4 regions of the Nocardioides sp. T5 genome follow, and region 1 is predicted to be linked to each of the others. Evidence: predicted binding sites of a transcription regulator. Region 1 holds the regulator's gene; each other region holds the start of a gene.
The links. Region 1 encodes LexA, which represses DNA repair genes until DNA is damaged. Its sites were predicted from a motif close to TCGAACANNTGTTCGA; they were not measured.
Positions count from the first base shown of each region.

Region 2: a site for LexA is predicted at 2,654-2,669, ahead of ACNKF0_RS15930 (DUF222 domain-containing protein). Genes of this name have one in related genera too.
Region 3: a site for LexA is predicted at 2,841-2,856, ahead of ACNKF0_RS00865 (DUF222 domain-containing protein). Genes of this name have one in related genera too.
Region 4: a site for LexA is predicted at 4,605-4,620, ahead of ACNKF0_RS06765 (DUF222 domain-containing protein). Genes of this name have one in related genera too.

Region 1 covers NZ_CP182415.1:3,785,508-3,792,809, forward strand. Annotated here, with positions in the region: gene ACNKF0_RS18530 (hypothetical protein) at 39-602, opposite strand; gene ACNKF0_RS18535 (LysM peptidoglycan-binding domain-containing protein) at 925-1,278, opposite strand; gene ACNKF0_RS18540 (NAD(P)/FAD-dependent oxidoreductase) at 1,547-2,755, shown strand; gene ACNKF0_RS18545 (SDR family NAD(P)-dependent oxidoreductase) at 2,765-3,547, opposite strand; gene lexA (transcriptional repressor LexA) at 3,675-4,397, shown strand; gene ACNKF0_RS18555 (NAD(P)/FAD-dependent oxidoreductase) at 4,456-5,682, shown strand; gene ACNKF0_RS18560 (sulfotransferase family 2 domain-containing protein) at 5,804-6,526, shown strand; gene ACNKF0_RS18565 (ATP-dependent DNA helicase) at 6,705-7,302, opposite strand, start outside.
Region 2 covers NZ_CP182415.1:3,271,157-3,278,458, forward strand. Annotated here, with positions in the region: gene ACNKF0_RS15915 (PP2C family protein-serine/threonine phosphatase) at 25-1,080, opposite strand; gene ACNKF0_RS15920 (Fpg/Nei family DNA glycosylase) at 1,077-1,979, opposite strand; gene ACNKF0_RS15925 (ribose-5-phosphate isomerase) at 1,972-2,505, opposite strand; gene ACNKF0_RS15930 (DUF222 domain-containing protein) at 2,686-4,026, shown strand; gene ACNKF0_RS15935 (GtrA family protein) at 4,008-4,457, opposite strand; gene ACNKF0_RS15940 (isochorismatase family protein) at 4,529-5,164, opposite strand; gene ACNKF0_RS15945 (GlxA family transcriptional regulator) at 5,289-6,236, shown strand; gene ACNKF0_RS15950 (alpha/beta hydrolase) at 6,279-7,154, opposite strand; gene ACNKF0_RS15955 (NADPH-dependent F420 reductase) at 7,154-7,302, opposite strand, start outside.
Region 3 covers NZ_CP182415.1:182,164-189,465, forward strand. Annotated here, with positions in the region: gene ACNKF0_RS00860 (arylsulfatase) at 281-2,521, opposite strand; gene ACNKF0_RS00865 (DUF222 domain-containing protein) at 3,044-4,336, shown strand; gene ACNKF0_RS00870 (VIT1/CCC1 transporter family protein) at 4,355-5,089, opposite strand; gene thpR (RNA 2',3'-cyclic phosphodiesterase) at 5,161-5,718, opposite strand; gene ACNKF0_RS00880 (acyl-CoA dehydrogenase family protein) at 5,732-6,877, opposite strand; gene ACNKF0_RS00885 (sensor histidine kinase) at 6,995-7,302, shown strand, end outside.
Region 4 covers NZ_CP182415.1:1,391,478-1,398,779, forward strand. Annotated here, with positions in the region: gene paaK (phenylacetate--CoA ligase PaaK) at 1-666, shown strand, start outside; gene ACNKF0_RS06750 (DEAD/DEAH box helicase) at 866-2,980, shown strand; gene ACNKF0_RS06755 (DUF5709 domain-containing protein) at 3,033-3,506, shown strand; gene ACNKF0_RS06760 (DUF1214 domain-containing protein) at 3,546-4,490, opposite strand; gene ACNKF0_RS06765 (DUF222 domain-containing protein) at 4,730-6,028, shown strand; gene ACNKF0_RS06770 (hypothetical protein) at 6,249-6,503, opposite strand; gene ACNKF0_RS06775 (DUF6326 family protein) at 6,907-7,302, opposite strand, start outside.

The DNA.
Region 1 (7,302 bases):
CGCTGCCATCACCAGCAAGCAGACGGTCAGCGCTCCCCTCATGCCGTTGTCCGAAGGAAGTTCTTGATCCGCCATTCCTCGCCGACCGGCTCCAAAAAGACCGAGAGGACCTCGCGACCGCCCTCGAAGGACTGTTGCTCTTCACCCTCGGCATTCAGCACCCGAGTGCGGCCAAGCACGCGTGTGAGTCGGAACTGGTCCGCTCCCCCGGCCGACTTGACGCTGACGACTCGCAGACTCGCCAAGCGGACCTGACCGCCATCGGCATAGATCTGATCAACCTGGTCAGCGAATTCCAGGCAGGGCTTGCACTTCGGACCGAATGCTCGGTACTCGCTCGTGTCGCCTACGTTCTGCGCCTTCAGCGCCGCTGCCTGCCAACGCCGTACAAAGTCCTCGGGACTCTCCGCCTCGGGCGTCTCGGACTCCGTAGGCGTCGGAGTAGGCGACGAGCTCGTCGGCTCGGGGATCTTGGGCGTGGGCTCGGGGTCGTCGGAGCACCCGGCGAGGAGGGCGGGGACCGCGAAAGCCAGCGCGAGTGTGCGGCGTACGTGCATGAGGTGCCTTCCCGAGAACAACGTCAGCACCGTGAAACTACCCATTCAGGCGATCGTGGAACCACCCCGAGAGCAAAACCTGTGGAGAACCACCGGGCGGTGGCGGCACACGACAACGACCCAGCCTCCCCAACTGCGATCTGCCGCCACCCCGGCGCCGTACGGCCGAAGGGTGGCGGCACACGGCATCAGACCGACCCTCCGAGATGCGATCTGCCGCAACCCTCGGGCGCCGGGCCGCGATCAGCGGGCCGACAGGACGGCCGGGCCGACGAAATGCGCCGAGGGGCGGGCCAGTGGCCCGCCCCTCGGTCTTCCCCTTGGTTCCACCAGCCGGGGTCGAAGCGGCTGATGGAGGCCTCGCGCGTCAGTCGGAGACGACCGGGACGCGGAGCTTCTGGCCGGCGGAGAGGCCGGCGGACTCGAGGGCGTTGAGCCGCTCGATCTCGTTCATCATGGAGCGGACGTCGCCGTCGGTGGCGATCTCGCTGGCGATCCCCCAGAGGGTGTCGCCGGGCGCCACCTGGACGACCTCGGTCGGGGCCGGCTGACCGGCCTCGCCGGTGCCGACGGCGCCGCCGGCGAACATCAGGGCCACACCGAGCACCAGGAACAGGGAGGTCATGAAGACCACGAGCCGGCCGCGGCGGGTCAGGCGCACCGTCGAGCGGGCGCGGGCCGGGACGGGGGAGAAAGCGGGGGAAAGGCTGAGGGTGCTCATGGTGGCCTCCTGGGGAAGATTCAGCCGGGTGGTCTGTCGAACGAATGTCTAGTCGGACCCACCGACAGCGGCCTGGGCCACCGGGTCTCGATCAGGCGTTCGATCGAACATGTGTACGACGGTAGAGCACGTGTTCGAACAACACAAGCACCCGGACGAACAAATGTTCGACGACCGGACGGCCCCCACGGACGGGACCAACGGACCTACCCCGATCGCCCCGGCCGGACGACCGTGGAAGCACACCGACGCAGAAACGGAGCGAGCCATGTCGCGCAAGAAGGTCCTGGTCCTCGGGGGCAACTTCGGCGGTCTCACCGCCGCCATCACGGTGAAGCACGAGCTGCACGGGGACGTCGACGTGACGGTCGTGTCGTCCTCCGACGAGTTCCTGTTCACCCCCTCGCTGATCTGGGTGCCCTTCGGCAAGCGCACGCGCGCCGACATCACCTTCAAGGTCGGCCCGACCTTCGAGGAGCACGAGGTCGAGTTCGTCCACGCCGAGGCCACCGCGATCGACCCCGAGGCGCGCCGCGTCGAGACCACCGCCGGCCCGCAGGACTACGACTACCTCGTCATCGCCACCGGCTACCGCAACCGCTTCGAGGTCATCCCCGGCCTCGGCGAGGGCGGCAACGCCCACACCATCACCACGATGGACGACGCGATCCGCGCGGGCGAGGGCTGGGCGCAGTTCCGCGAGAAGCCCGGCGACGTCGTGATCGGCGCGACCCAGGGCGCCGGCTGCTTCGGAGCGGCGTACGAGTTCCTCTTCAACACCAGCTACCAGCTGAAGAAGGCCGGCCTCAAGGACCGGGTCAAGCTCACCTACGTCAGCGCCGAGCCGTTCCTCGGCCACTTCGGCATCGGCGGCCTCCCCCACGGCGAGAAGCTGCTCGGGATGTTCCTCAAGAAGGAGAACATCGACACCGTCCTCGACACCGCGATGGACCACGTCGACGACGGCCGCCTCGTGCTGGCCGACGGGCGCACCGTCGACTTCGGCTACGCCATGATCATCCCGCCGTTCTCCGGCCAGGAGGTCATCACCCGCACCCCCAAGATCGCCGACGACAACGGCTTCGTGAAGGTGCGCGACACCTACCAGAGCGAGGCCTACGACGACGTGTACGCCGTCGGGGTGGCCGCCGCGGTCGACGTCCCGTGGCAGACCCCGACGCCGGTAGGCATCCCCAAGACCGGCTTCCCGACCGAGCAGCAGGCCCACGTCGCCGCGAAGAACATCGCCTCGCAGATCAAGGGCGAGACCCCCGACGCGCACAAGAAGTTCGGTGACATCGCCGCCGTGTGCGTGATGGACGCCGGCAACAACGGCGTCATCATCCTCGCCGACAAGATGCTGCCGCCGCGCAAGCACGGCGTGCTGATCCCCGGACCGCAGGCGCACGCGATGAAGCTGGGCTTCGAGAAGTACTTCCTGTGGAAGATGAAGCACGGCCAGGTGCGGCTGCCCTGACCGGACCGGTCAGCGCCGCTTCATGGCCCGTCGTCCCTGGGCAGCGAACAACCGGGCAAGGGGCCCGAGCGACCCGGGGGCGAGGGCCGCACCACGCACGACTCCCCCGCGCCAGGCGGGCACCGTCCGCACGACCCGGCGCGAGCCGACGAGGTCGACGGCCGCGGCGGCGACCTCGGACACGCCCAGGATCGAGCCGCCGGACCAGGTGAGCTGGGAGCCGAGGCCGTCGGGGTCCTGCGCGGCGAGCATCGCGGTGTCGACGCCGTCCGGGCACAGCGCGTGGACCCGCACGCCGCGCGGGGACTCGGCGTTGACCGACGCGGACAGCGAGACGACCGCGGCCTTCGTGGCGGCGTACATGCTGTAGCCCGGCACGGGCCCGAGCCCGGAGAGGGACGCGACGTTGACGACGTCTCCCCCGGCCGGACCGAACGCCGCCAACGCGGCGCGGGTGCCCCACGTCGTACCGAGCAGGTTGACCTCCACCAGCCGGCGTACCTGCTCCTCGGTCAGTGCGGCGAGGGTGCCGTCGTCGCCGACGCCGGCGTTGTTGAACCACGCGACCAGCCGGCCGTGCCGTACCGCCTCCTCCGCGACGAGGCGGTGCGAGTCGGGATCTCGTACGTCCTGGGCGAGGCCGGCGACCGCGCCGACCTCGGCCGCCGTCGCGGCCGCCGCCCAGCCGTCGACGTCGCCGATGACGACGTGGTGGCCGCGCGCGACCATCAGCTCCGCGATCCCGCGCCCGATCCCACGGGCCCCACCGGTGACGACGCACGAGGTCTGCATCTGCTGACAGTAGCGACACGCGGCTTCGAACAGGTGTTTGATCCCACCCGCCGATGAGGACTACGGTGGGCTCACCAGATCCTCCCTGTCCAGCCGCGGACGGAGGGGTCGACGTAGTGGAGGACGCATGGCCAAGCAGGACGACAAGAACGTCATCGAGATGCCCGACGGCCCCCCGGACGCGACCGGCCTGACCCCGCGCCAGCAGCGGGTGCTCGCCACGATCAAGGACTCCATCGAGACCAAGGGCTACCCGCCGTCGATGCGTGAGATCGGCCAGGCCGTCGGCCTCACCTCGTCGTCCAGCGTCGCCCACCAGCTGCGCGTGCTGGAGGGCAAGGGCTTCCTCAAGCGCGACCCCAACCGCCCCCGCGCCCTCGAGGTCTTCCTGCCCGAGGTGATGGCCGCACGCCGCTCGATGTCCAGCGGCGAGGAGTCGAGCGTCGACGAGACCGGCATCGGCGACGTCCACCCCACCGCGGTCAACATCCCGGTCGTCGGCCGGATCGCCGCCGGTGGCCCGATCCTCGCCGAGGAGCAGGTCACCGACGTCTTCCCGCTGCCCAAGCAGCTCGTCGGCGACGGCACGCTCTTCCTCCTCGAGGTCTCCGGCGACTCGATGGTCGACGCGGCGATCTGCAACGGCGACTACGTCGTCATCCGCCAGGAGCAGACCGCCACCAACGGCCAGATCGTCGCGGCGATGATCGAGGGCGAGGCCACGGTGAAGACCTTCCAGCGCAAGGACGGCCACGTGTGGCTGCTCCCCCACAACGACGCCTACGACCCGATCCCGGGCGACAACGCCACGATCCTCGGCGTCGTGACGGCGGTGCTGCGCAGCCTCTGACGACCGCAGGGGTGGGACGCCGTTGAAAGGCGCCCACCCGCGGGCCACGATGGCGTGCATGAGCAACGTCGAGCAGTCCTATGACTACGTCATCGTCGGTGCGGGGGTCGCTGCGGCGAGCGCCGTGAAGGGCATCCGTTCACAGGACGGGAGCGGTCGGGTCGCGGTGATCGGCTCCGAGCCCGACAAGCCCGTCTACCGGCCGGTGCTGTCCAAGGACCTCTGGCTCAAGGATGACGAGACCCTCGAGGGGTCCTCGCTCGCCGGCGACCTCGACGACGACGAGGGCGTCGACCTGGTCACCGACACGACGGTCACGGAGATCGACCCCGGCGCCCACGTCGTACGCCTCGCCGACGGCAGCAGTGTCGGCTACGGCAAGCTGCTGCTGGCCACGGGCGCCGAGCCGCGCGTGCTTGCCGTCGACCCGGGCCCGCGGGTCATCTACTACCGCACCGCCGCCGACTACCAGCGGCTGCGCGCGGTCGCGACCGAGGGCAGCCACGTCGCCGTCATCGGTGGCGGCTACATCGGCTCGGAGATCACCTCCTCCCTCGTGCAGAACGGCGTGCAGGTCACGCTCGTGCTCGACCTCGAGGACGTGCAGGAGCAGATGTTCCCGCGCGCGCTCGCCGCCACCCTGACCAAGGACTTCGCCGACCGCGGCGTCACCGTCGTGCACGGCTCGGTCGAGGGCGGGCAGGAGGACGACGGCGGCGTCCGGATCCGCCTCGCGGACGGCACCTCCATCACCGCCGACGCCGCGGTCATCGGCATCGGCGTGCTGCCGCGCACCGGCCTCGCCGAGGCCGCGGGGCTCGAGGTCGACAACGGCGTCGTCGTGGACGAGCACCTGCGCACCAGCGACCCCGACGTGTACGCCGCGGGCGACGTCGCGTCCTACCCCGACGCCCTCCTCGGCCGCCGCCGCGTCGAGCACGTCGACCACGCGGAGAAGTCCGGGGAGCACGCCGGCAAGGTGATGGCCGGCTCCGACGACGCCTACGACGCCTACGACTACACCCCCTTCTTCTGGTCCGACATCCTCGACCACGGCTACGAGGCCGTCGGCGAGACCCGCAGCGACCTCGACCTGGTGGAGGACTGGAAGGACGGCGAGGTCGGCACCGGCGTCGTCTACTACCTCCAGTCCGGGCAGGTCCGCGGCGTGGTGCTCTGGAACGTCTGGGACAGCGTCGACCAGGCCCGCGCCCTCATCGCGGAGACCGGCAAGGAGCCGGTCGCCGACCCGGAGTCGCTGCGAGGCCGCATCCCCTTCGACTGAGCTCCCCCGCTGGTCGAGGAAGGCGCCCCGGCGCCTGTCACGAGACCCGGACCGACCTGGTCTCGTGACGGTCGCTGCGCGACCTCCTCGACCAACGGTGGATCCGTGTAGCCTCGCGCCGATGTCATCCGAGGCCCCCGACCCCACGGTCTTCCGCACCCGCCCGGGCAACCGGCGCCGCTACACGGTGGACGCGCAGGTCGAGGTCGACCGGCTGGCCGCGGCGGGCGAGGCGTCCGCCTGGCTCAGCCCGCTGGCGTACAACCTCACGATCAGCCACAGCCACCGGTTCGTCTGGTACCGGGTCGCCAAGGTCGCGACGCGCACCATCCGCCACCACTGCGAGACCCACGGCGTGAGCATGGACGTCGACCACGCGATGCGGGTGCGCTACCCGCTCGCCAGCTTCGCCGACTACTTCACCTTCGCCTTCGTGCGCGACCCGCTCGACCGCTTCGTCTCGGCGTGGCACGACAAGGTCGTCGACCACAACTACTACGACTTCGACGCGGCGACCCACGAGCGGATGCAGACGGTCGAGGAGTTCGCCCGCTGGACCGCCGCCCAGGACCTGTCTGCCGTGCCGGGCACCGACCAGCACCTGACGCTGCAGAGCCGGATGATCGATCTCAACCGGGTCGACTTCGTGGGGCGGCTCGAGAGGTTCGACCGCGACTTCGCCGAGGTGTGCGAGCGCATCGGCGCCCCGGCGGTGCCGACCGCGCCGAAGAACCAGACCTCACCCGGCGGCCGGGACCGACAGCACTCCGCCGAGCTGCGCGAGCTCGTGGCGCGGATGTACGCCCGCGACTACCAGGTCCTCGGCTACGAGCCACCCGCCTGAGCGTCATCCGGACCCGCGCCCATGGACTCGGGTCCGGATGACGCTGCGGCGCGCCGCCGTGGGGATGACGGACACCAGGAAGGCAGTTCGCGTTCGCCAGCACCGCCCCGAGCGTGGCCAAGGCGCCTCCCCGGCCGAACTGCCTTCATAGTGTCGCCCGGCTGCGTGAGCGCCGGGCTCAGGACTGGCCGAGCCGCGTGAGCGCCTGGCGCACGAGCGCGGGATCGGTGGTCGACCACATCGGCGGGAGCGACGCCTTGAGGAAGCGGCCGTAGCGGGCGGTCTCGAGGCGCGGGTCGAGGACGGCGACGATGCCGCGGTCCGAGGTCGTACGGATCAGCCGCCCGGCACCCTGCGCCATCAGCAGCGCCGCGTGGGTCGCGGACACCTCCATGAACCCGTTGCCGCCCGCGGCGTCGGCTGCCTTGGCGCGCGCCGACATCAACGGGTCGTCGGGCCGCGGGAACGGGATCCGGTCGATGATCACCAGCTGGCACGTGTCGCCCGGCACGTCGAGTCCCTGCCACAACGAGAGCGTGCCGAACAGGCAGGTGTGGGGGTCCTCAACGAACTGCTTGGCGAGCTCCGGGAGCTGCGCGTCGCCCTGAGCCAGGGTGGTCAGGTGCGGCAGGCGGGTGCGGACGGCCTCGGCCGCGGTCTCCGCGGCGCGGCGCGACGAGAAGAGGCCAAGGGTGCGCCCGTCGAGGGCGTCGACGAGGTCGCAGATCTCGTCGAGCTGGGCAGGGCCGAGACCGTCGCGGCCGGGCTGGGGCAGG
Region 2 (7,302 bases), 510 kb from region 1:
CGCGAACGCGCGCTCCAACCCGGCTCAGCGCCGGTGCACCAGGAGCAGCGCTCGGTCGTCGTTGCGCGAGCCGAGGGCCTCGACGAGGCGCGTGGCGCCGCCCTCGAACTCGCCCCGCAGCAGCCGCTCGGCCTGGCCGAGCATCCGGTCGATGCCGAGCGCGATGTCACGGTTGCGGGTCTCGACCATGCCGTCGGTGTAGAGCAGTAGGGCGTCGCCGCGGCGCATCTCCCCCGAGACGGCGGGGAAGCTCGCCCCGTCGATGAGGCCCAGGATCGGCCCCTCCGACTCCAGCACCTCCCAGCGCCCGGACCCGGCGTGGCGCAGGGCCGCCGGGGGGTGGCCGGCGCTGCGGATGTCGTAGTGGCCGGTCGTCAGGTCGAGCGAGAGGTGGATCGCGGTGGCGAACCCCTCGTCCCAGTCCTGCTGGAGCAGGAACTGGTTGGCGCCGTCGAGGAACTCACTGGGCGGCAGGGCGCTCAGCAGCCCGCCCAGGGCGCCGCACAGCAGCAGGGCGCGGGTGCCGGCGCCCTGGCCCTTGCCGGAGACGTCGACGACGGCCACCTCGAGGCGGCCCTCGACCCGCGAGGCGACGACGAAGTCACCGGCGAACGGGGTGCCGCCGGCCGACCTCAGCTCGCTGGCGGCGTACCACTCCGCGGGCAGGTCGGGGATGCCTCCCTGGCGCAGGATCCGGTCGCGCAGGTCCACGAACATCATCTCGCCCTGGATGCCCGCCACGCCCAGGCGCGTGCGGCGGAACGACGACAGCAGCACCACGAACCCGAGGCCGAAGATGATGGCCACGGTGAGCGCGACCCGGAGGTCGATGTCCTCCTGGGTCGGCACGACCAGCGCCAGCACGAGCAGCACGAACACCACGAACCACGGCAGCTGCCGGGGACCGAGCACCAGGCTCGAGAGGACCAGCGGGACGAGCAGGCTGACGAGGGGCACGCTCGGGTCCAGCAGCCAGATGGCGAGCCCGATGAGCACCGTCGCCGCGACGAGCAGGACGAGGGTCCGCGAGCCGCGCGGGACGAGCCGGCTGGCGGCGGCGTTGAGCGATGGAGAACTCATCCCCGAGCCCCTCCTGCTCTCCCGGTCTCCTTGGTGGCAGATCGTACGGCCCGGGAGCGGAACTTCGGCTGGCATCGGGGACACCAGAACGTGTTGCGTCCGACGAGCTCACCCGTGCGCACGGTCGAGCCGCACACCAGGCACGGCTGCGACGTACGACGGTAGACGTAGACCTCGCCCCCGTGGTCGTCCTTGCGGGGCGGGCGCCCCATCGCCTCGGGCGTGTGCTCGGGACGCACCGTGTCGATCCGGCCGGTGCGCACGCCCTCGGCCATGAGCTCGACGAGGTCGGCCCACATCGCCCGCCACTGACCGCTGCGCAGGGTGTTGCCGGGGCGCAGCGGGTGGATGCGGTGCCGGAAGAGCACCTCGGCGCGGTAGACGTTGCCGACCCCCGCCAGCACCTTCTGGTCCATGAGTAGGTCGCCGATGGCCCGCGGGCTCGCCGAGATGCGGCGCCAGGCCCGGTCGGGGTCGGCGTCGGGGCGCAGCGGGTCGGGACCGAGCCGGCCCAGGATCTCCGCGCGCCGCCCGGCGCCGACGAGGTCGCAGACGATCGCGCCGCGCAGGTCGGCGTACGCCGTCGGACGGGCGTCGTCCGGGCCGTCCAGAGTGACCAGGCGCAACCGCACCGCTCCCACCGGCGCGGGCACCTCGGCGGCGCTCGCGTGCACGTCGAACTGACCGATCAGACCGAGGTGGACGTGGACGAAGCGCTCCCCCTCGAGCTCGAGGAACAGGTGCTTCCCGGCGGAGTCGGCACCGACCACGCGCGACCCGTCGAGCTGCTCGGCGTCGGCGGCGAAGCGGCCCTGCGGCGACGACACCCGGACCCTCCGCCCCGCGAAGGCGGCGCTGAGGTCGTCGGCCAGCTTGCGAAGGGTGTGTCCCTCAGGCATCCGCGTCGTCGGGGGACGCCTCGGAGCCGGGACCGCGCAGGGCCGACTCCGGCAGCGGAGGCAGCTCGCCCGACTCGTCGTAGGTGGTGAGCTGGCCGATGCGGCGCACGTGGCGCTCGTCCTCGGAGAAGGGCGTGGTCAGGAAGACCTCGACGAACCGGGTCATGTCGTCCACCGGGTGCATCCGGCCGCCGACCGAGACGACATTGGCGTCGTTGTGCTCGCGGGCCAGCGTCGCCGTCTCCTCCGACCAGGCCAGGGCGCACCGGATGCCCTCGACCTTGTTGGCCGCGATCTGCTCGCCGTTGCCGGATCCACCGATCACGACGCCCAGGCTGTCGAGGCCCTCGGCGCGGTCGGCCGCGACCCCCTCGGCCGCCCGGAGGCAGAAGCAGGGGTAGTCGTCGAGGGCGTCGTAGACGAACGGACCGTGGTCGATGGCCTCGTAGCCGTGGTCCACCAGCCAGGTCATCAGGTGGTCCTTCAGCTCGAGGCCGGCGTGGTCGGAGCCCAGGTGAACGCGCATGAGGAGGAGTTTGGCAGAGCCGGCCCGTGAGGATCGAGGCGGATGACCGGGGCCTGTGGACACGCCCGAGGCGCGGGCGTCGTCCGGGCGCCCGGCGCATCCACGATCATGCCCGCGCTCTTGACCTCCGACCCAAAACGGGAGACAATCGAACACACGTTCGATCACTCGGAGGGTTCGATGGCAGCTGGAGCAGAGCGGCAGGTGTGGCAGGCCGACGACCTGCACGCGCTGGCTGACCTCCTTGCCGACCTGGCGCCCGCCACGCTGGGGCCTGACCTGCTCGACCAGCTCGAAGGCCTGGAGCGGATCAAGTCAGCAGCCGCGGCCGCCGAGGCGATCGTGGCGGCCACCTTCGCCGATGCCGCCGACAGCGAGGACGCGCCGGGCGGCGGCCGGCGTACGCCCCAGCGCGCGATGTCGGTCGGCGCCGAGGTGGCGCTTGCCACCCTGGCCAGTCCCTACGCCGGCGAGCAGCGGGTGCTGCTGTCCCGCCGCCTGCGTGACCACCTCCCGCTGACGCTGGCAGCGTTGCGTCGGGGCGAGCTCACCGAGGACCGGGCGTTCGCTGTCGCGCGCGAGGTCGCCCACCTCGCCCCCGAGCAGCGCCTGCGCGTCGACGACGACCTGGCACCACGACTGGCCGGTCTCGGCGACATCCGTCTCCGCGACGCCGTGCGTCGGTCCTGCCTCACCCACGCCGCCGAGTCCGAGACCCGGCGTTGCCGGCGGGCACGCGCCGACCGGCGGGTCACCTCGCGCCGTCTCGACGACGGCACCGGCCAGCTCGTCGCCACCCTCCCCCTCGAGGTCCTGGCCGCGGTCCGCGCAGCCCTCGACAACGCAGCCGCGACCGCGCGAGCCGAGGGCGACGGCCGCACCGCCGGCCAGGTCCGCGCCGACACCCTCGCCGCGCGGATCACCGGCGACCAGAGCGTGAACGACGCCGTCGCGGTCCGCGTCAACCTCGTCATCGGAGTCGAGTCACTGTTCGGCGACGGCACCGAGCCCGGCCAGGTCACGGGAGCCGGACACCTCCCTGCCGCCCTGTGCATCGACCTGGTCCGCCGCGCCAGCCAGGCCGCGAAGGCCACCCTCCGGCGGCTCTTCGTCGCGCCCGCCGATCGGGCACTGGTCGCGATGGAGTCGACGAGCCGCCGCTTCGACGGGCTCCTCGCCGAGTTCCTCGACCTCCGCGACGGCGGCACGTGCCGCACCACCGGCTGCAACGCCGCCATCCGCCACCACGACCACGTCACCCCCGCCGCCGATGACGGCCCGACCGCCGCGCACAACGGCCAGGGCCTCTGCGAGCGCTGCAACTACGTCAAGGAGTCCCCCGGGTGGACCTCCTGGGTCGCCGACCCGGGAGACGCCCACCTCCACCAGGTCCACGGTGTCACCGAGCACCTCCGCATCACCCGCTCCACCTCACCACCACTCCCCGGAGGCCCCGCGGGTTCCGTCGGCTACTCGCCCTACGAGCTCCGGCTCGCCAGCAACTACACCCTGGCCTCGTAGTCCCGTCGGCCGATCATCGCCACACGAAACACGAAGAACCGCACCAACCCGGTGCCCAGGTTCGCCGCGATGAGGACGACCACCTCCTGCAGGCGCGAGGGCTGGGCGACAAGGGTGTCGAGCAGCCACAAGGAACCTGCCGTCACGGCCAGGCTGAAGCCCAGGAGGGCGAGCCCGAGCGCCTGGTGCCGCACGGTTCGGTCCGTGCCACGGACCCCGAAGGTGATGTAGCGATGCCCGAACGTTCCAGCGATCGTCGACAGGATGAGCGCGAGAGCGTTCGCCGGCTGCGCGCTGAGCTGCTCGCGGAGGACGAGGTAGAGCAGTCCGTAGAGCACGTTGAATGCAGCGCCCACGCTCGCGAAGACGACCAGCTGCACGAAGACCGGCCGCCGACGCGCCGTCGCGCCGGTCAGGACCTCAGCGCTCACCCGCGGCACCGACACTCATGAGGTGCGCGACACGGCATGGCGGACATCCTGCCCGAGCGCGAAGCCGTTCGTCAGCCGGCGAAGGCGGCGCGACCCTGCATGGCGGAAGTGCCGAGGTCAGACTTCACCAGGGCCTGACCGCTCTCGACGGCGTCGACCCAGGCGTCGGTGGTGGCGACGGCGGCGAAGTTGGACTGGAGCAGCACGAGCAGCGTGTCGTGCAGCTGCTCCGCCGAAACCTTGCCGGCCTCGTTGGCGAGGTGGATGGCACCGGTGGCGTCGGACAGGACCTCAGCTGCCAGCCCGAGCTCCTCGGCGGCGGCTGCTGTCGCGATGTCGCAGTTGTTGGTCATGAAGCCGACGATCGTGATCGTGTCCACTCCCTGCGCCGCGAGCCAGGCGGCGACGTCGGTGCCGGCGAACACGCTGGACTTGTCCTTGGTGACGCGCTTGTGCCCGGGCTGGACGCGGCTGGCGATGTCGGGGTGCAGCTCCCAGCTGGGTGAGCCCTGGGCGAACACGGGGGCACCCTCGGGCAGCTGGTGATGGACGACGACGACGGGCAGGTCCTGAGCCGCGGCGACGTCCATGGCCCGGGTCACGTGGGCGAGCGAGACCTCACGGTCCGGGTGCTGGACCTGGAGGATGCCGTCGAAGTACTCCTGCTGGACGTCGACGACGATGAGGGCGCGGCGGGGGGTGGTCATGGCGGGTCTGCCTCCTGGTGCTCGGGTCGGCGCCGCTCGTCGGCGCCTGTCCTCCTAGCCTCGCCGGCGAGCCGGGGGTAGCGTGAGTGGCACAGAAGACGCCTTTCGATGAGATCAGGACAGCATGCGCATCGCCGTGCACGCCTTCGACGGCATCACGATGTTCCACCTCTCCGTGCCGCTGCTCGTCTTCGGCGAGGTCACCCGGCAGGGCCTCGCCGACGGTTGGAGGGTGCAGGTGTGGACCGAGGACGGCCACGGCGTCCGGACCGTTGAGGGCCTACGGGTCGACGAGGTCAACGGTCCCGACGTCGTCGAGGAGGCGGACCTGGTGGTGTTCCCGTCGTGGCACACCGACTTCCGCCCGACCTCCGACGAGCTGTCCCGGTTGGTGGCACGGGCACACCAGCGCGGGGCACGTGTGGCCGGCCTGTGCCTCGGCGCGTTCCCTGTCGTCGACAGCGGCGTGGTGGGCGAGCGCACGGTCGTCACCCACTGGGCCGCCGCCTCCTCGCTGGAGGACCGCCGGGCGTCGACCACCGTCGACGCGTCCTCGCTCTACCTCGACCACGGCGACGTGCTCACCTCGGCCGGAACGGCCTCGGCCATCGACGCGTGCCTGCACGTGGTGCGCGCCGAGCTGGGGTCAGCCGCGGCGACGACCGTCGCACGCCACCTCGTGGTCGCTCCCCACCGCGAGGGAGGGCAGGCGCAGTACGTCGAGCGTCCGATCCCCGACCCGGAGAAGGGCGGCCAGCTCGGTCCGACGCTGGACTGGGCGTTGGCCAACCTCGACGCAGACCTCGATGTCGAGGCACTTGCCGGGCACGCCGGAATGAGCCGCCGCAACTTCAACCGACGCTTCTTCGAGGTCACCGGTGCCACGCCTGCGCGGTGGGTCCTTGCCCGCCGGCTCGACCGGGCGCGCGGACTCCTGGAGAACACCGACTGGTCGATCGAGCGCGTCGCTCGCGAGTGCGGTTTCGCCAGCACGGTCACCTTCAGGCAGAACTTCGCTTCTGCCTTCTCGACGACGCCCACGTCGTACCGCAAGCGGTTCGAGACCTCCTGATCGTCGATCGGACCGCAGCCACGATCGCCGGAGGCGACGGGCTCACGCAGTCGTGAGGTGCTGGTCGAGCCAGCCCGCGACCTGGCGCACCAGCGGCTCGGATGCGGTGAAGGTCGCGTGCCGCCAGAAGCCGTGGGTCTGGCCGAGGCAGCGGATGCCGACGACCTCGACGCCCGCCTCCGCGATCCGCCGGGCGAGCTCCTCCCCCTCGTCTCGGAGCGGGTCGGCCTCCGCCGTGGCGACGAAGGTCGGCGGCAGGGCGTGCAGCCGCGCGGAGAGCAGCGGGGCGAGGTCGGGGTCGTCGTAGTCGGCCTCGGTGCGGGCGTACTGCTCCCAGTACCAGGTCGCCTCCGCAGGTGCGAAGCCCGACGCGGCCCCCAGCTCCCAGGACGAGAAGGCGGTGCGCGGGTCGAGGAAGGGATAGATCAGCGCGACCGCGGCGAAGAAGCCCGGGTTGCGCAGGGCGGCGACGACGGCGAGGTTGGCGCCCGCCGAGTCGCCGTGGACGGCGTACGGCCCGGGCGGGCCCTCACGGCGCAGCCAGCCGACGACCGTGTCGAGGTCGTCGGGCGCAGCGGGGAACGGGTGCTCGGGCGGCTGGCGGTAGTCGACGCTCAGCACCGCCCGGCGGCCGCGGTTGGCCATGCGGCGGGAGATGCCGTCGTGGACGTCGATGTCGTTGAGCACGAACCCACCACCGTGGGCGTGGACGACCAGCCCCGGCAGCGGGTCGGCCGGGACGTAGAGCCGGCAGCGGACCCCGTCGGCGTCGACGTCCTCGACGGAGGCGACGTCCTCCCGCGGCTGGCGGAGGTTGACGCGTCGTACGTCCTCGCGGTGGGCGGCGAGGTCGAAGCCGGGCGCGCCGAGGTCGACGCCGGCGTCGGCCTCGAGGGCCGCGCGGACCTCGGGGTACATCACGACGGACGCACGATCTTGAGGTTGAAGTCCGCCGTCCCGAGGGCACCCATCAGCCGCAGCCACAGCGGCAGCCACATCTCCGTCCCCCGCGCGGTCTCGATGCCGCCGAGGTCGATCACGTCGCGGTGGCCGAGCTCGGTGAGCA
Region 3 (7,302 bases), 1.0 Mb from region 1:
CCTTGGGCGAACCAGCACCGGCGCGCACCGGTCGAGGTGTGTCCCATTCCGCCGCGTACCGTCCGGGGCGCGACATTGCGCCGCGTAGCGGTGCGGCCACGAACATCTCCCCGGTCATGAGGCGATGCCAGCGCTAGCGTCGATCAGGCGCGTACTTGCCCCGAGGATGTTTACGCCCCTGGCTGGTCGCCAGCGATTCGACAGACACGTGAGGTGGTCAGTGTGCCGCGCGTACTCGCGCAAGACGTGGACGTAGATCGACCGCCGGAGCTTGGCATGCTCAGGTGAGATAGCGAACGTCGACAGAGTGGATGGTGCCCTCGAAGGGAAATGGCGCGCGGTCGTAGTAGTCGAGCGAAACCGAGCCGCCCAGGCAGGTCCCGATGTCGAGGCAGTCGTTGGCCGTGAATAGCAGTGGCGCGCTGACGGGAACCACTCCTGACGCGACCACGGTGCCGTCGACCGACAGCGTCACGTTCAGCGAGCCGCCTGGCCGGACCTCGGCGTACTCCGTGCGGATGTCAACCTGATGCCGTCCTGCCGTGAGCTTCCGGTCACACCGGATCTTGGTGCGCATGAGGATGAAGCAGTTGTACTCGTAGCAGAGGTGGCCGTCGTCGAGGTAGCAGGTGAGGCCGCCACCGGCTCCACCGAGTGCGTATAGAACGCCGTTCGCTGCCTCGGGCAGCTCGGCGTCGACGGTCACGGTGTTGGCCCGGTTGCCGAGCGCGGGCGCGCAGAACTCGGGCATCCGCACGACGTCGCCACTGAACGTCCAGCTGCGGTACGGCGTGGAGATGCGCAGCTCTGGGTGGTACACGGGCACCCAGAGCCCACCCCCGATGGGGTAGACGCTGTTGCGAGCGGCCTCGATCGCAAAAACCTCCTTGAGCTCCGCGAGCTTGTCGGGGTGCGCGTCGGCGAGGTCGTGGGCCTGGGTCCAGTCCTGGTCGAGGTGGTAGAGCTCCCAGGTGTCGCTGTCTGGCGTCCACGCCTGGATGCCCGGCGGCAGGCCGGGGACCCAGGGTGCTCGTGGTCCGAACGCAGAGGCCATCCAGCCGTCGTGGTAGATCGCGCGGCTACCCATGATCTCGAAGTACTGCGTCCGCAGCCGGCCCTGCGCTTGGGGGGCGTCGAAGGTGTAGGCGAAGCTGGTGCCGTCTAGGTCCTGCTGCTCGATCCCTCGTACGACGCGTGGCGGGGTGATCCCGAGGATCTCGTAGATGGTGGGTACCAGGTCGTTGCAGTGGTGGAACTGGGAACGGGGCCGGGCGTCGGGGGCGATCCGCGAGGGCCAGCGCACTGCCATCGGGTTCCGTGTCCCACCCAGGTGCGAGGCCACCAGTTTCATGCCCTTGTAGGGCGCGCTTCCTGCCCACGCCCAGCCGGCGTGGTACTGGTTGTCGGTCTTCGGCGAACCGAGCACTTCGAGGCCGCCCATCTCGTCGAGCGCCTTGATGTGCATGTCGACCGTGGTGGGGATCCCGTTCTGGGCCAGCAGCTCACTGATGGTGCCGTTCTGGCCCTCGCCGGACGAACCGTTGTCCCCCCAGATGTAGAACACGACGGTGTTGTCCCCGTGCCCGAGGCGTTCCACCTCGTCGAGCAGCCGGCCAACCTGGACGTCGACGTGCTCGGCGAAGCCGGCGGCGACCTCCATCAGCCGTCGCTGGAAGGGCTTCTCGGCGTCCGGGATGTCGTCCCAGGCGGGGAGCGTCGGGTCGCGCGGTGTCAACTCGGCGTCCTCCGGGATCCACCCGGCCGATCTTGCGTTCGCGAACGCGCGTTCGCGATAGGCGTCCCAGCCGTCGTCGAAGCGTCCGGCGTACTTGTCGGCCCACTCCTTCATGACGTGGTGCGGGCCGTGCAGGCAGCCGCTCGCCCAGTACATGAAGAACGGCTTGTCCGGCTCGAAGGCCTGGTGGCGGCGCAGCCAGCCGATCGCGTCGTCAGCCAGGTCCTCGCTGAGGTGGTAGCCCTCTTCCGCCCGCTTCGGGGGCAGAACGCTGGTGGTGTTGCGCACCAGGTTGGGCTCGTACTGGCTGGCCTCGCCCGCGAGGAACCCGTAGAAATACTCGAACCCGCGACCGGTCGGCCAGTTGTGGAAGGGGCCTGACGGCGTCGTCTCCTCGGCCGGGGTGTTGTGCCACTTGCCGAACGCCGCCGTCGCGTACCCGTAGTCGGTAAGGACTTCGGCGACCAGGGAGGTGCTCGTCGGGATGTGCCCGGAGTAGCCGTCCCAGTCGTTGGCGAGCTCCGCGATCTGCCCGTTCCCGATCCGGTGGTGGTTGCGCCCGGTCAGGAGCGAGGCTCGAGTGGGCGAGCACATCGCCGTCGTGTGGAAGCGGTTATAGCCGATACCCTCCGCCAGGACGCGTGTCAGCGTCGAGGTACGGACCTCACCACCGAAGGTGTCCGGCAGGCCAGGACCGGCATCGTCGATGAGCACCACCAGGATGTTCGGCGCGTCATCGGCCAGCCGCCGCTCCGGCGCACGCGGCTCGTAGATCGAGTCCTGCATCGTGCGCCCAGCACGGGAACCAGACGGTGTCGGGGGGAAAGGCAGGACGTCCTGGCGCGGCAACTTCGGGAAGGGCATCACGACATTCCGTCTCCTGTTCAACCTCGACCGGACCGTCAACTTAGGGTCCACGGGGTTGCTACCGCCTCCCCTCCAACGGGCGAGATCGGCAAGCGATCCTGCTCGAGCAACGACGTCACAACGGACGCAGTCAGCCAGAGCCCGATGCCTGAGCTGCCGAGGTCAGGCTCGGGTGTGTCCACGATGCATCGAACTGCAACGGGAAACGGGAAGCGCGTCATTGCGCCGCAACTGCAGTTCGAACATGCTTGCGAATATGCATCGCGACGTGTAGTCTGGCCGCACGCTTCAAACAGTCCATCGTTCTAGGGTCAGTGACCCGGACGGTGGCTGGGTGGGCGAGTTGCGAGGGACGTAAGTGTCCGGCTGGGCCGGCCTCCAGGAGCGACGACCGTCAGTGAGTTGCGCGTGCGCGACGACGTCGTCGAGAGGAGGCCGCACATGTCCCATCCGATCCTGGCTGCGGCCACGGCGATGGACGTCGTGCTGAAGGACGTGGCGGATGCCAACCCGCTCTTCATGTCGGCCGCTGAGAAGGCGGATGCGCTGCGCGAGCTGGCTCGCATCGAGTCCCGGGTGGCCGAGCTGCGGATGCGCGTGCTCGTCGACGCCGGTGACGTGGCGACCGAGGTCGGGGCGCGAGACGCGGCCGCGTGGTATGCCGACGCCACCTGCACGCGCTTCGAGGACGCGCGGGCCGACCTCCGGCTCGCGACCGCGCTCGACCGGCGGTGGAGCACCCTGGGGGCCGCCCTCCGCGAGGGCCGGGTCAACACCGCCCAGGCGCGGGTGGTCGTCCGATCGCTCGAGGACCTCCCTGACTCCGTGCCGGCCGAGCTGCTGGACCAGGCCGAGGCCCTGCTGATCGAGCACGCCCAGCGGCTCGGACCGAAGCAGCTGGCCCGGGTCGGGCGTCACGTCCTCGAGGTCGTGGCGCCGGAGGTGGTTGCGGAGGTCGAGGGCAAGCGCCTCGCCGCCCTCGAGGCGGAGGGTCGCCGCCGCACCCGACTGATGCTCCGGCGGCTCGGTGACGGCACCACGCGGGTCTCGGGCCGCCTGCCCGACGCGGTCGCCACCCGCTTCGCCACCTACCTCGAGGCCTACGCCAACCCCCGGCGCGACGGGGTCCCGACCCCACTCGGTGAGCCGGCCGCGCCCCTCCTCGACCCGATGCCGCGGCTGCCGTACCCCCGCCGTCTCGGCGAGGCCTTCTGCCAGCTGCTCGAGAGCCTCGACCCGCAGCGCCTGCCCGTCCACGGAGGCGACGCGACGACCGTGGTGGTGACCATCTCGCTCGAGACGCTGAGGTCCGAGCTCGGCGCGGCCGACGTCCTCGGGGCGGGCACGGTGCCGGCCGATCCGCACGGTGACCCGTGTGCCGGCGAGCGGATCAGCGCAGGGGAGGCGCGACGACTCGCGTGCAACGGACGGATCCTCCCCGCCGTGCTGGGTGGCAGGTCCGAGATCCTCGATCTCGGGCGCGCCCAGCGACTGTTCAACGCCGCGCAGCGGCGGGCCCTCCTGCTGCGCGACAAGACCTGCCGTGCCGCGGGCTGCGACGTGCCGGGCACCTGGGCCGAGGCCCACCACTGGCTGCCGTGGCTGCTGGGCGGCCTGACCGACCTCGACAACGCCGTGCTGCTCTGCGCCCACCATCACCACCGGGCCCACGACGCCGATTACGTCGCTGAACGTCTACCGAGCGGCGACGTGAAGTTCCACAGACGCAGATAGGGCGCCGAGGCAGAGGGACTATCCCAGCTGGGTGCCGGCGAGCATGCCGATCAGGTAGGTGACGCCCATCGCCAGCAGGCCGCCGGACACGTTGCGCAGCACGGCCGGCAGACGCGGGCTGTAGCCGATGCGGGCGCTGGCGAACCCGGTGAGCGCGAGAGCCGCGACGACGCTGAGGACCGTGACCAGCACCCGCACGGTGTCGGGCACGAACGCCACGATCAGCAGCGGGAGCAGTGCGCCGACCGTGAAGGCCAGCATCGAGGCCCATGCGGCGTGCCAGGGGTTGGTCAGGTTGTCGGGATCGATGCCGAACTCGATGTCGGCGTGCGCGCGCAGGGCGTCGTGCTCGGTGAGCTCGCGGGCGACCTTCTCGGCCGTCTCCGGCGACAGTCCCTTGTCGACGTACATCGCGGCCAGCTCGCGCTCCTCGGTCTGCGGCATCTGCTGCAGCTCCTTGGCCTCGAGCTGGAGGATCGACTTCTCGGAGTCGCGCTGGGTGCTGACCGAGACGTACTCGCCGGCGCCCATGCTCAGCGCACCCGCGGTCAGCGCGGCGATGCCCGCGATCACGATCGCGCCGCTGTCGTCGGTGGCACCCGCCACGCCCATCACGACGCCGGCGGTCGAGACGATGCCGTCGTTGGCACCCAGCACGGCGGCGCGCAGCCAGTTGAGCCGCGTGCCGACGTGGTCGCCCAGCTCGTCGTGGAAGTGCTGGGGGTCCTCGTCCGTACCGATCTCAAGGCTCACGTTCTGATCGTCGCTCGCGGTGGTGCGTCCTGCAACGAAGGTGAGGCTGTGCTCATCGGCCGCCCAGGCCCTCAGTCGATGGCGTACGTCGCGACGACCTCGTGGCGTGGACGGCGGCGCGGGCCCTCGCCGAGGTGGGACGCCACCAGCGCCACCTCGTCGAGCTCCCACTCCGGCCCTTCGTAGCCGTCGAGGAGCCGCACCCACGACGTGACGTTGTCGGGGCTCCCGAGCCGGGCCAGCGTGAGGTGTGCGCGGAAGCGCTGCCCGTCGACGCGGGCCCCGGCCTTCGACAGCGCGGCGCGGCAGCCGGTCGCCAACCGGTCCAGCTCCGTGCGGGCGTCATCGTCGGTGGCGAGCCGGGCGAAGAGCACCCGGGCACGGTCGGGGTGGGGGAAGGCGCCGCCGCCGGCCAGCCGCAACCGCACCGGCCGCCGCTTGCGGGCCGCCCGCTCGAGCCGGTCGCCCAGGTCGTCGAGGGACCGGTCAGGGACGTCCTCGGCGAAGGCCAGCGTGAGGTGCCACTGGTCCGGCACGGTCCAGCGGTACGCCGCGGCGTCGCGGCGCACCGCCAGGAACTCGTCGAGGTGGGCGACGGCGTCCTCCGGGGGCACCGCCGCCACGAACATCCGCGTCACGGGCTCAAAGTCCCAGGTCGCGGCCGATCAGCATCTTCATGATCTCGTTGGACCCCGCCCAGATCTTCGTCACGCGGGCGTCGCGCCAGGCGCGGGCGACGCGGTACTCGTTCATGTAGCCGTAGCCGCCGTGGACCTGCACGCAGTGGTCGAGGACGTCGTTCTGGACCTGCGAGGTCCACCACTTGGCCTTGGCCGCGTCGACGGGCGTCAGCTCCTTCTTCGTGTGGGCCACGACGCACTGGTCGACGAACGCCTGCGTGACGTCGACGCGGGTGACGAGGTCGGCGAGGAGGAACTGCGTGTTCTGGAAGGAGCCGATGGGCTGGCCGAACGCCTGGCGGTCCTTGGCGTACTGGACCGTCTCCTCGAGTATCTGCTTGGCGTGGGCGAGGTTGGTGATGGCCGAGCCGAGGCGCTCCTGGGGCAGGAACTGCATCATCGAGATGAAGCCGGTGTCGAGCGGGCCGACGAGGTCGTCGTTGCTGACGCGCACGTCCTCGAAGGACAGCTCGGCGGTGTCGGACTCGTCCTGGCCGACCTTGTCGAGCACCCGGCCGACGCTGAAGCCCTCGAGCGTGGTGTCGACGGCGAACAGCGAGATCCCCTTGGCCTTCTTCTCGGGGCTGGTGCGGGCCGCGACGAGCACGAGGTCGGCCGAGCCGCCGTTGGTGATGAAGGTCTTGGAGCCGTTGATCACCCAGTCGTCGCCGTCGCGGACCGCGGTGGTCCTGAGGTTGGCGAGGTCGGAGCCGCCGCCCGGCTCGGTCATCCCGATGGCCGTGACGATCTCACCGGTGGCGGACCCGGGCAGCCAGCGCGCCCTCTGCTCGTCGTTGGTCAGGTGCACCAGGTAGGGCACGGTGATGTCGGCGTGGATCCCGACGCAGCTCGGCAGGGTCATGTTGACCTTGGCGAGCTCCTCGGTGAGGACCGCGTTGAACCGGTAGTCGCCGGCCTCGGAGCCGCCGTACTGCTCGGGGATCTCCAGGCCGAGGAAGCCCTGCTTCCCGGCGGCGAGCCAGAAGTCGCGATCGAGCCCGTGGCCGGCGGCGTACGTCTCGAGGTGCGGGGCGACCTCGCGGTCCAGGAACTGCTTGACCGAGGCGCGGAAGGCCTCGTGGTCCTCGTCGTAGATCTCACGCTTCATGCCGCTATGTTACCCGCGAGTCACCAAGCCGCGCCCATCAGCCGGAAGTGGGTCCGGGCAGGCCCGATTGGGCGTAACGTCACCGGCGGCGGCTCGGGACGGTGGGCGGGAGCAGTGATGGACGACGACGGGCTGTGGGTACGCCCGCGGGGACGCGCGTGGGGCAACGAGGCCCAGCGCGCGGTGCTGCACGCCATCGCGGAGGACGTCGCCAAGCGGACGCAGCACAAGGTGGTCGCCATCGAGGCGCTGCGGTCCGACGGCTACCTCGAGTTCGTCGCGATCGCCGGCGACGACGACGCCCGCGACAAGATGCTCGGCCAGGCCTCGCCCCTGGCCCTCGACCACATCCACCAGCTCGGTGTGGAGATGGCGGGCTGGCGGCACATCCCGAGCGAGCGGTTGGACGACGAGACGCGCGCCTG
Region 4 (7,302 bases), 2.2 Mb from region 1:
ATCTTCGGCGCGGAGCCGTGGACCAACGACATGCGGCGCGAGATGGAGGAGCGCACCGACATGCACGCCGTCGACATCTACGGGCTCTCGGAGGTGATCGGCCCCGGCGTCGCGAGCGAGTGCGTCGAGACCAAGGACGGCCTGCACGTCTGGGAGGACCACTTCTACCCCGAGGTCATCGACCCCGTGACCGGCGAGGTGCTGCCCGACGGCGAGGAGGGCGAGCTGGTCTTCACCACGCTGACCAAGCAGGCGATGCCCGTCATCAGGTACCGCACCCGCGACCTGACCCGGCTGCTGCCCGGCACCGCCCGCAGCATGCGGCGGATGGAGAAGATCACCGGTCGCACCGACGACATGATCATCCTGCGCGGGGTCAACCTGTTCCCCACCCAGATCGAGGAGATCGTGCTCGGCATCCCGACCCTGTCGCCGCACTTCCAGTGCCACCTCGACCGCGCCGGGAACCTCGACACCCTGACGGTCCGCGTCGAGCGGCGCGACGCCACCACCGACGCCGAGGCCGCTGCGGCGCAGCACGAGCTGGGCAGGCGGATCAAGGCGTCCATCGGCGTGAGCGTCGGGGTCGACGTGGTCGACGTGGCCTCGATCGAGCGGTCGGTCGGCAAGATGCGCCGGATCGTCGACCACCGCGCGGCACGCTGATCGGGGGATGTTTACCGGCAACGGGCCGGTGGGGGCTACAGTGGGGACCAGCGTTCCAGACGCCGTGTCGCTGTGATCACCCCCGATCCGCCGGACACCGCGCACCTGGCGCCCGCTCCACACCTCCACGCCGTGGCGTGCAGGCAGAGCCGCACGGGCTCGCCTGTCCACGACGCGTACCCGAGTCCGGGAGGACACCTTGGCCCAGCGCCAGCGTCAACGCGGCAACCGCCGCACCCCTGCGCACGCCCGCCACAAGGACAACGAGGGCATCGTCCCCGTCCTGGCGCGAGCCGTCCGCGAGCTCGAGTCGGCCGTTCAGCGCGGTCCGCTCGCTCCCGGCCAGCGGGTGCGCTTCCAGGTGGTCGCGCTCCTGGTGCGTGAGCACCGCAGCGACGTACGCGCCTCGACCGAGCTGACCGACGCCCAGAAGGCCGACGAGCTCAAGCGCCTCGACGGCATCGCGACGATCCTCGCCAAGACCGCGACCCGCGATCCCTCCCTCTTCGGCCTGCTCTCGGAGGAGTCCGTCGTCACCGACAGCGCCCGCGACCTGCGCCTGGAGATGCTGCGCAAGGCCGGCGTCGAGGTCGCGCCGGAGGAGCCGAAGCCCGACGACGAGGCCGGCCCGGGGCTCGGCGAGCGCCGTGTCGTGCCGCAGTCGGTCCTCCAGCACCAGCTGGCCAACCCGTTCCTCAAGCCCGACTTCGGCATCGGCCGCGAGCGTCGCTCCGTGCACGGGCGGCTGTCGTCGTGGGAGCTGCTCGGCCCGCTGTTCCGTTCCTTCGAGCTCGGCGGCTCCTCCTCGTGCATGGAGCTGCCCGAGGCCACCTCGCTCAACGCTCCGGGCAAGCTCGAGCTGATGCCGCACCAGGCGCGGATGATCGCCGCGGCCGCGGAGGGCCACCGCACCTTCCTGCTGGCCGACGAGCCCGGCCTCGGCAAGACCGCGCAGGCGCTCCTCGCCGCGCAGGCAGCCGACGCCTACCCGCTCCTCGTGGTGTGCCCCAACGTCGTCAAGACCAACTGGGCCCGCGAGACCGAGCGCTGGACGCCGCGCCGCCGCGCCACCGTGATCCACGGTGACGGCGACCGGGTCGACGCCTTCGCCGACGTCATCATCGTGAACTACGAGATCCTCGACCGCCACGTCGACTGGCTCGGCTCGTTCGGCTTCCGCAGCATGGTCGTCGACGAGGCCCACTTCATCAAGAACAAGACCTCGCAGCGCTCGCGCCACGTGCTCGAGCTCTCCGAGCGGCTCCGCGCCCGCACCGCCCGCCCGCTGCTGATGGCGCTGACCGGCACGCCGCTGATCAACGACATCGAGGACTTCCGCGCGATCTGGCAGTTCCTCGGCTGGGTCGACGACACCAAGCCGCTGGCGCGGCTGATGGAGTCGCTCGAGGAGACCGACCTGACCCCTGCGGACCACGCGTTCTACCCCGCGGCCCGCAAGGCGGTCATCGACATGGGCATCGTGCGGCGTCGCAAGGTCGACGTCGCCGAGGACATCCCGGCGCGCCGCATCGCGGACATCCCCGTCGAGCTCGACGACGAGGACACCCGCTCGATCCGGGCGGCCGAGGAGGACCTCGCCCGGCGGCTGGTCCAGCGCTACAAGGCCGCGCTCGAGACCCGTCGTACGGGCTCCGTCGTCGACGGCATCGACCACGAGCTCGTCCGCCGCGTCGCGACGTGGGAGCGCGAGGAGATGGACCAGGGGACGGGCGGCGAGAACGTCTTCTCGATGTTCCGCCGCATCGGTCGCGCCAAGGGCGGCCTCGCCGCCGACTACGCCGCCCAGCTCGCGCGCAACGTCGGCAAGGTCGTCTTCTTCGCCCGACACGTCGACGTCATGGACATCGCCGAGGAGACCTTCACCCGCCGCGGCCTCAAGCACACCTCGATCCGTGGCGACCAGTCTCCCCGCGCCCGTGAGCGGGCCATCGACGCGTTCGTCAACGACCCCGACGTGCAGGTCATCGTCTGCTCGCTGGCCGCGGCCGGTGTCGGCGTCAACCTGCAGGTGGCCTCCAACGTCGTGCTCGCCGAGCTCTCGTGGACCGACGCCGAGCAGACCCAGGCGATCGACCGCGTGCACCGCATCGGTCAGAGCGACCCCGTCACCGCGTGGCGCATCATCGCCGCGCAGACGATCGACACCCGCATCGCTGAGCTGATCGACTCCAAGGCCGGCCTCGCCGCCCGGGCGCTCGACGGCTCCGACGAGGAGGTCGGGTCCTCGGCCAACATCCAGACCGAGGCCCTGGCCGCGCTGCTCACCGACGCGTTGGAGCGCGAGCTCGGCTGATGAGGTCGCTCGGCCCTTGTCCGGGCCGGTCTGCTCCGGTAGGCCTGTAGGCATGAGCGAGGAACGCGAGACCTATCTCGACATGTCGATCGACGACGAGGACCAGCTCCAGCCGGGCGACACGCTGGACGACGGTGACCTCGAGGACGTGCTCGACCGGGGCTACTCGCCGCCCGACCGGGCGCCGAAGGGCTACGACGACTACCCGACCGAGGCCGAGCGCCGGCAGGGGGAGTCCCTCGACGAGAAGCTCGCCGAGGAGGAGCCCGACATCGACCCGTACGCCGAGGACGACCGCGACGACGACCGCGAGGACGAGAACGCCCTCGACGAGCAGCTCGGCCTCGACGAGGCCGACGAGCGCACCGGCCGTCTCGTCGCCCCCGACTCCGGGCTGGGGGAGGACGTCGACAAGCAGGAGGTCGCCCACGACGTCGGCATCGACGGCGCCGGCGCCTCCGCGGAGGAGGCGGCCATGCACATCACCCGCGAGCCCGACCCGGACGCGAGCGGCGACGACTACTAGCACTGACGCGGTGGCTCCCCTCGCGCGGCGAGCGTTTTCTCACATGGCGAGCGAGGGGAAGCTCCACGCCCGCGAGAGGACCTCGGGTCGCGGGCGGTAGAGCCGGACCAGGTAGTTCCAGCCGTCGGTGATGGGGAGCGAGTTGCGGGCCGGGTCGCCGTCGCCGCCGAAGCGGACCGTCACGCTGCCGTCGTCGTTGCGGGCAGCGGTGATGCTGTTGAGGCTGTAGGCGTCACGCTCGTTGGGCTCGAAGTAGCCCTCGGCGTTGTAGACCGAGATGGACCAGAAACCGTCGACCGGTACGTCGGGGGCCACCGTGAGCTCGTACTCGCCCACGGGCAGGCCGGGGGAGACCCCGACGTAGGTGGCCTCGGCGTCCGGCAGCCCGCCCCAGCCGGCGGCGGAGCCGATCAGGTGGTGCACCGGGTCGACGTCCTCGGCGCGCCCGAAGCTCGACTCGAAGGACGTCATGTCGGCGGCGAGGCTCAACAAGGCCTGGCGGGTGCGGTCCAGGCTCGCGGTGTCGTAGTCGGGTGCGGTGAAGGCGCGGCCGCCGGCCACTTCGAGCCTGAGCTGGTCCTGCAGCGCGGCGACTGCGGTGAGGTCGCCGGGGTCCCGCGGGTCGACCAGGGTACGAGCCGCGAGCACGACATGGTCGCTGCCCAGGTCGGCGGCCGTGAGCTCGTACGTGCCGTGTTCGTGGATGACCCGGTTGATGTAGTGGTCCTCGTTGACCGCCATCACCGACAGGTAGCGGCCCCCGGCGTCGGGCACCGTGAGCGTCGCTCCGTCGCCGACGTCGACCACCGCGAAGCTGTAGAGCGTGTCGCGGTTCATGCGGATGACGGTCTGCCGGTCGACCGGCGCCGGAGTGCGGTTGTGCGCGAACCTGTTGACTCCGCCGGCCTCGCGCTGGAGGTCGGTCATCATGCGGTGGGTCTCGGCCCGGGCGAAGTTGTCGACGTTCACGTTGATCGGGGTCACGTCGGGATCCTGCGCGCACGGATGAGGCGTGTGTTCACCCGCTTCAGGTGATCGCGGCCGCGGGGGCCCGCCAGACCCTTGCCCGGTTGATGTGCCCGGCCATCGGGTGTACAATCGAACACATATTCGAGCGAGCGAGCTCGGGCCCCACCTGATCGCCGACATTCCGGCCGCACACACCTCCTGACATCTGGCCCTCCTGTTGTCGACGCGCCTGCGTGGCGTGGAGAGGTCCAGCCGTGAGTGCCATCCCAGCCGAGGACGACGCCTTGTGGCGGGCGCCCGGTGTCGACGCCGATGCGTCGCCGCGGGTGACCGCACTGCTGCGACGTCTCGACGACGTGCTGGGGGAGCTGCTGGAGCTGGGGATGGGCGGGCTGGCCGACCCCGACGTGGAGCGGCTGCTGACGGCGACGACCGTCGCGTCGAGCCGGCTGGCGGCGGCGGAGTGCCGGAGCGCTGCGGAGGCCGACCGACGGCGGTTGGGCGAGGCGACCGGTGCCCAGCACACGCATCAGTGGTGGTCCGGCTTGAGCCTGCTGACGCGGGCCGAGGCCTCCCGGATGGTGAAGCTGGGCCTGGCTCTGCAGCGCGACATCCACGCCCCGGTGGCACGCGCGCTCGCCGACGGAGAGGTGCGCGTCGACCAGGCGCGCGTCATCGCGGAGGCCGTGGACGCCCTTCCTGCCCGGGTGGACGCCGAGACCCGCGGGCGCGCGGAGGCGGCGATGCTGGGGTTCGCGAGCAAGCACGACGCCCGCGACCTGCGACAGATCGGCAAGCGCATCCTGGACGTCGTGGCTCCCGAGGTGGGGGAGTCGCACGAGGAGGCGGTCTTCGAGGCCGAGGAAGCCCGAGCGGTGGCCGGTGTCGAGCTCACCCTGAGCGACGACGGCAACGGCCGGTGCCACGGTCGCTTCACCGTGCCGTCCCACATCGGCGCGATGTTCAAGCGTCACCTCCTGGCCCTCGCCAACCCGGCGCGGCACACCGAGGCCGAGCTGCGCGACGAGTCCGGCGACCTCAAGCCCCTGCGCCGGCGTCTCGGTGAGGCCTTCATCGAGTACGTCGAGCGCTACCCGGTCGCAGCCACCCCGCAGACCGCAGGGGTCAACGCCACGATCGTGGTGACCATGACGCTCGAGCAGCTGCTGGCCGAGCACGCCACTGCCCTCCTCGACGACGGCTCGCGGATGTCAGCCGGGCAGGCGCGCCGGATCGCTTGCGAGGCCGGGATCATCCCCGCCGTGCTCGGCTCTGACTCCCAGCCGCTCGACCTGGGGCGCGCGGCCCGGTTCTTCACCAAGGCACAGCGGGTCGCCCTCGGTCTGCGCGACGGCGGCTGCACCACCAAGGGCTGTCAGACGTCGGCGTCCGGCTGCCACGCCCACCACGACGCTCCCTGGTCCCGCCTCGGCCTCACCGATCTGGCCAACGGCCGCCTGCTCTGCCCCCGCCACCACCGCCTGGCCCACAGCTCCCGCTACGCCATGACCGTCCACGCCGACAACAAGGTGTCGTTCGCCAGGCGGACGTAGGCCGATGGGCCGCAAGTTCTTTGCTTTGCCGACTGGCTGGTAGTCACGCAGGTCCTTCGCGGCACCACCGATCGGTCCGCGCCAGAAGGTCGCTGCACAGCGCCGCAGATGAGATGTCACCTATCCGTGCAGCAGTGCCTTCCGCCGCTCTAGGCGCAGGGACCCCGCGGCCGCCCTGATCGTGGGACAGGCGTCCTCCCATCCAGCGAGCCAGGACGGTTCACATGGACAGCGCGCTCGGGAACCTGGTCTCGAAGTCGAGCAGGCCCACCCACGACGGCGTCAAGGTGATCCTGGCCATCGGCTGACCGCTGAGCTGCTGGACCCAGGCATCGCCCTGGTCATCGCCGAAGTAGCGGCGCGCGGCGGCGGCGTACTCCTCGGAGACGTCGTCCAGCATCTCCACCGCAACGTCACCACGAACCATCAGCGCGTGGTAGGGCCAGCCGCCGGCCGCGTCGATCGTGACGGCCACCCGCGGCTCTCGCTGCAGGGCGCGGATCTTCGGGGCCTTTGGTGGGCTTCCGAACGTGAGCGGTCCAATGGAACCAGATCGGGACCACCCGTGGGGTGCCGGCGAGCCAGGTGTAGGCGAGACGAGCCAGTTCTTTCGAGCCGAGCAGGTCCTGCGCTACCGGGTCCTCGAGCAGATGCAGGTCACCTTGCAACACGGTCATTGCGAGCCCCTTTGATGACGTGGCGCCCCGCAGGCCTGCGCGGTGCTGGACCTACTAGTGAACGCCTCTGCCTGGTTCGACCGCAAGCGCCGAACGTCATGGACTCATGCAGCACCACTGGCGTTCCTCACCGAGTAGCGGCGCGAGTGTGACTGCGTGCTGCGCAAGGCGCGTCACAGCGCCGCGATCGCCCCAGCCCGCTCACGCCGCCGTACGAGGCCAGGTCCACGAGGTGCGGAGGATGTAGGCGAGGACGATCACCTCGACCACGACGCCGAGGCCGTAGAAGTAGAGCCAGGACTCACCGAGCACGTTGAACGCCGAGACCGGGAGGTAGAGCGCGGCCACGACGAGGTTGAGCGTGCGGCTCGCACGGGCGGGTAGCGCCATGGAGAGCAGGATCATGAGGCTCGGGATGCCCACCAGCGCGAGCGAGCTGACGGCGAAGGTCTGGCTGATGTCGAACTCGAAGACGACGCCGGCCAGGATGTCGTCGATCGCGCCCGGCTTGTAGAGGTGCAGGTAGTCGACGTAGATGTAGAAGAACATGAAGCTGGCCCAGGCTGCGGCGAGCTTCGCCCTGACCGGCGTGGGCGG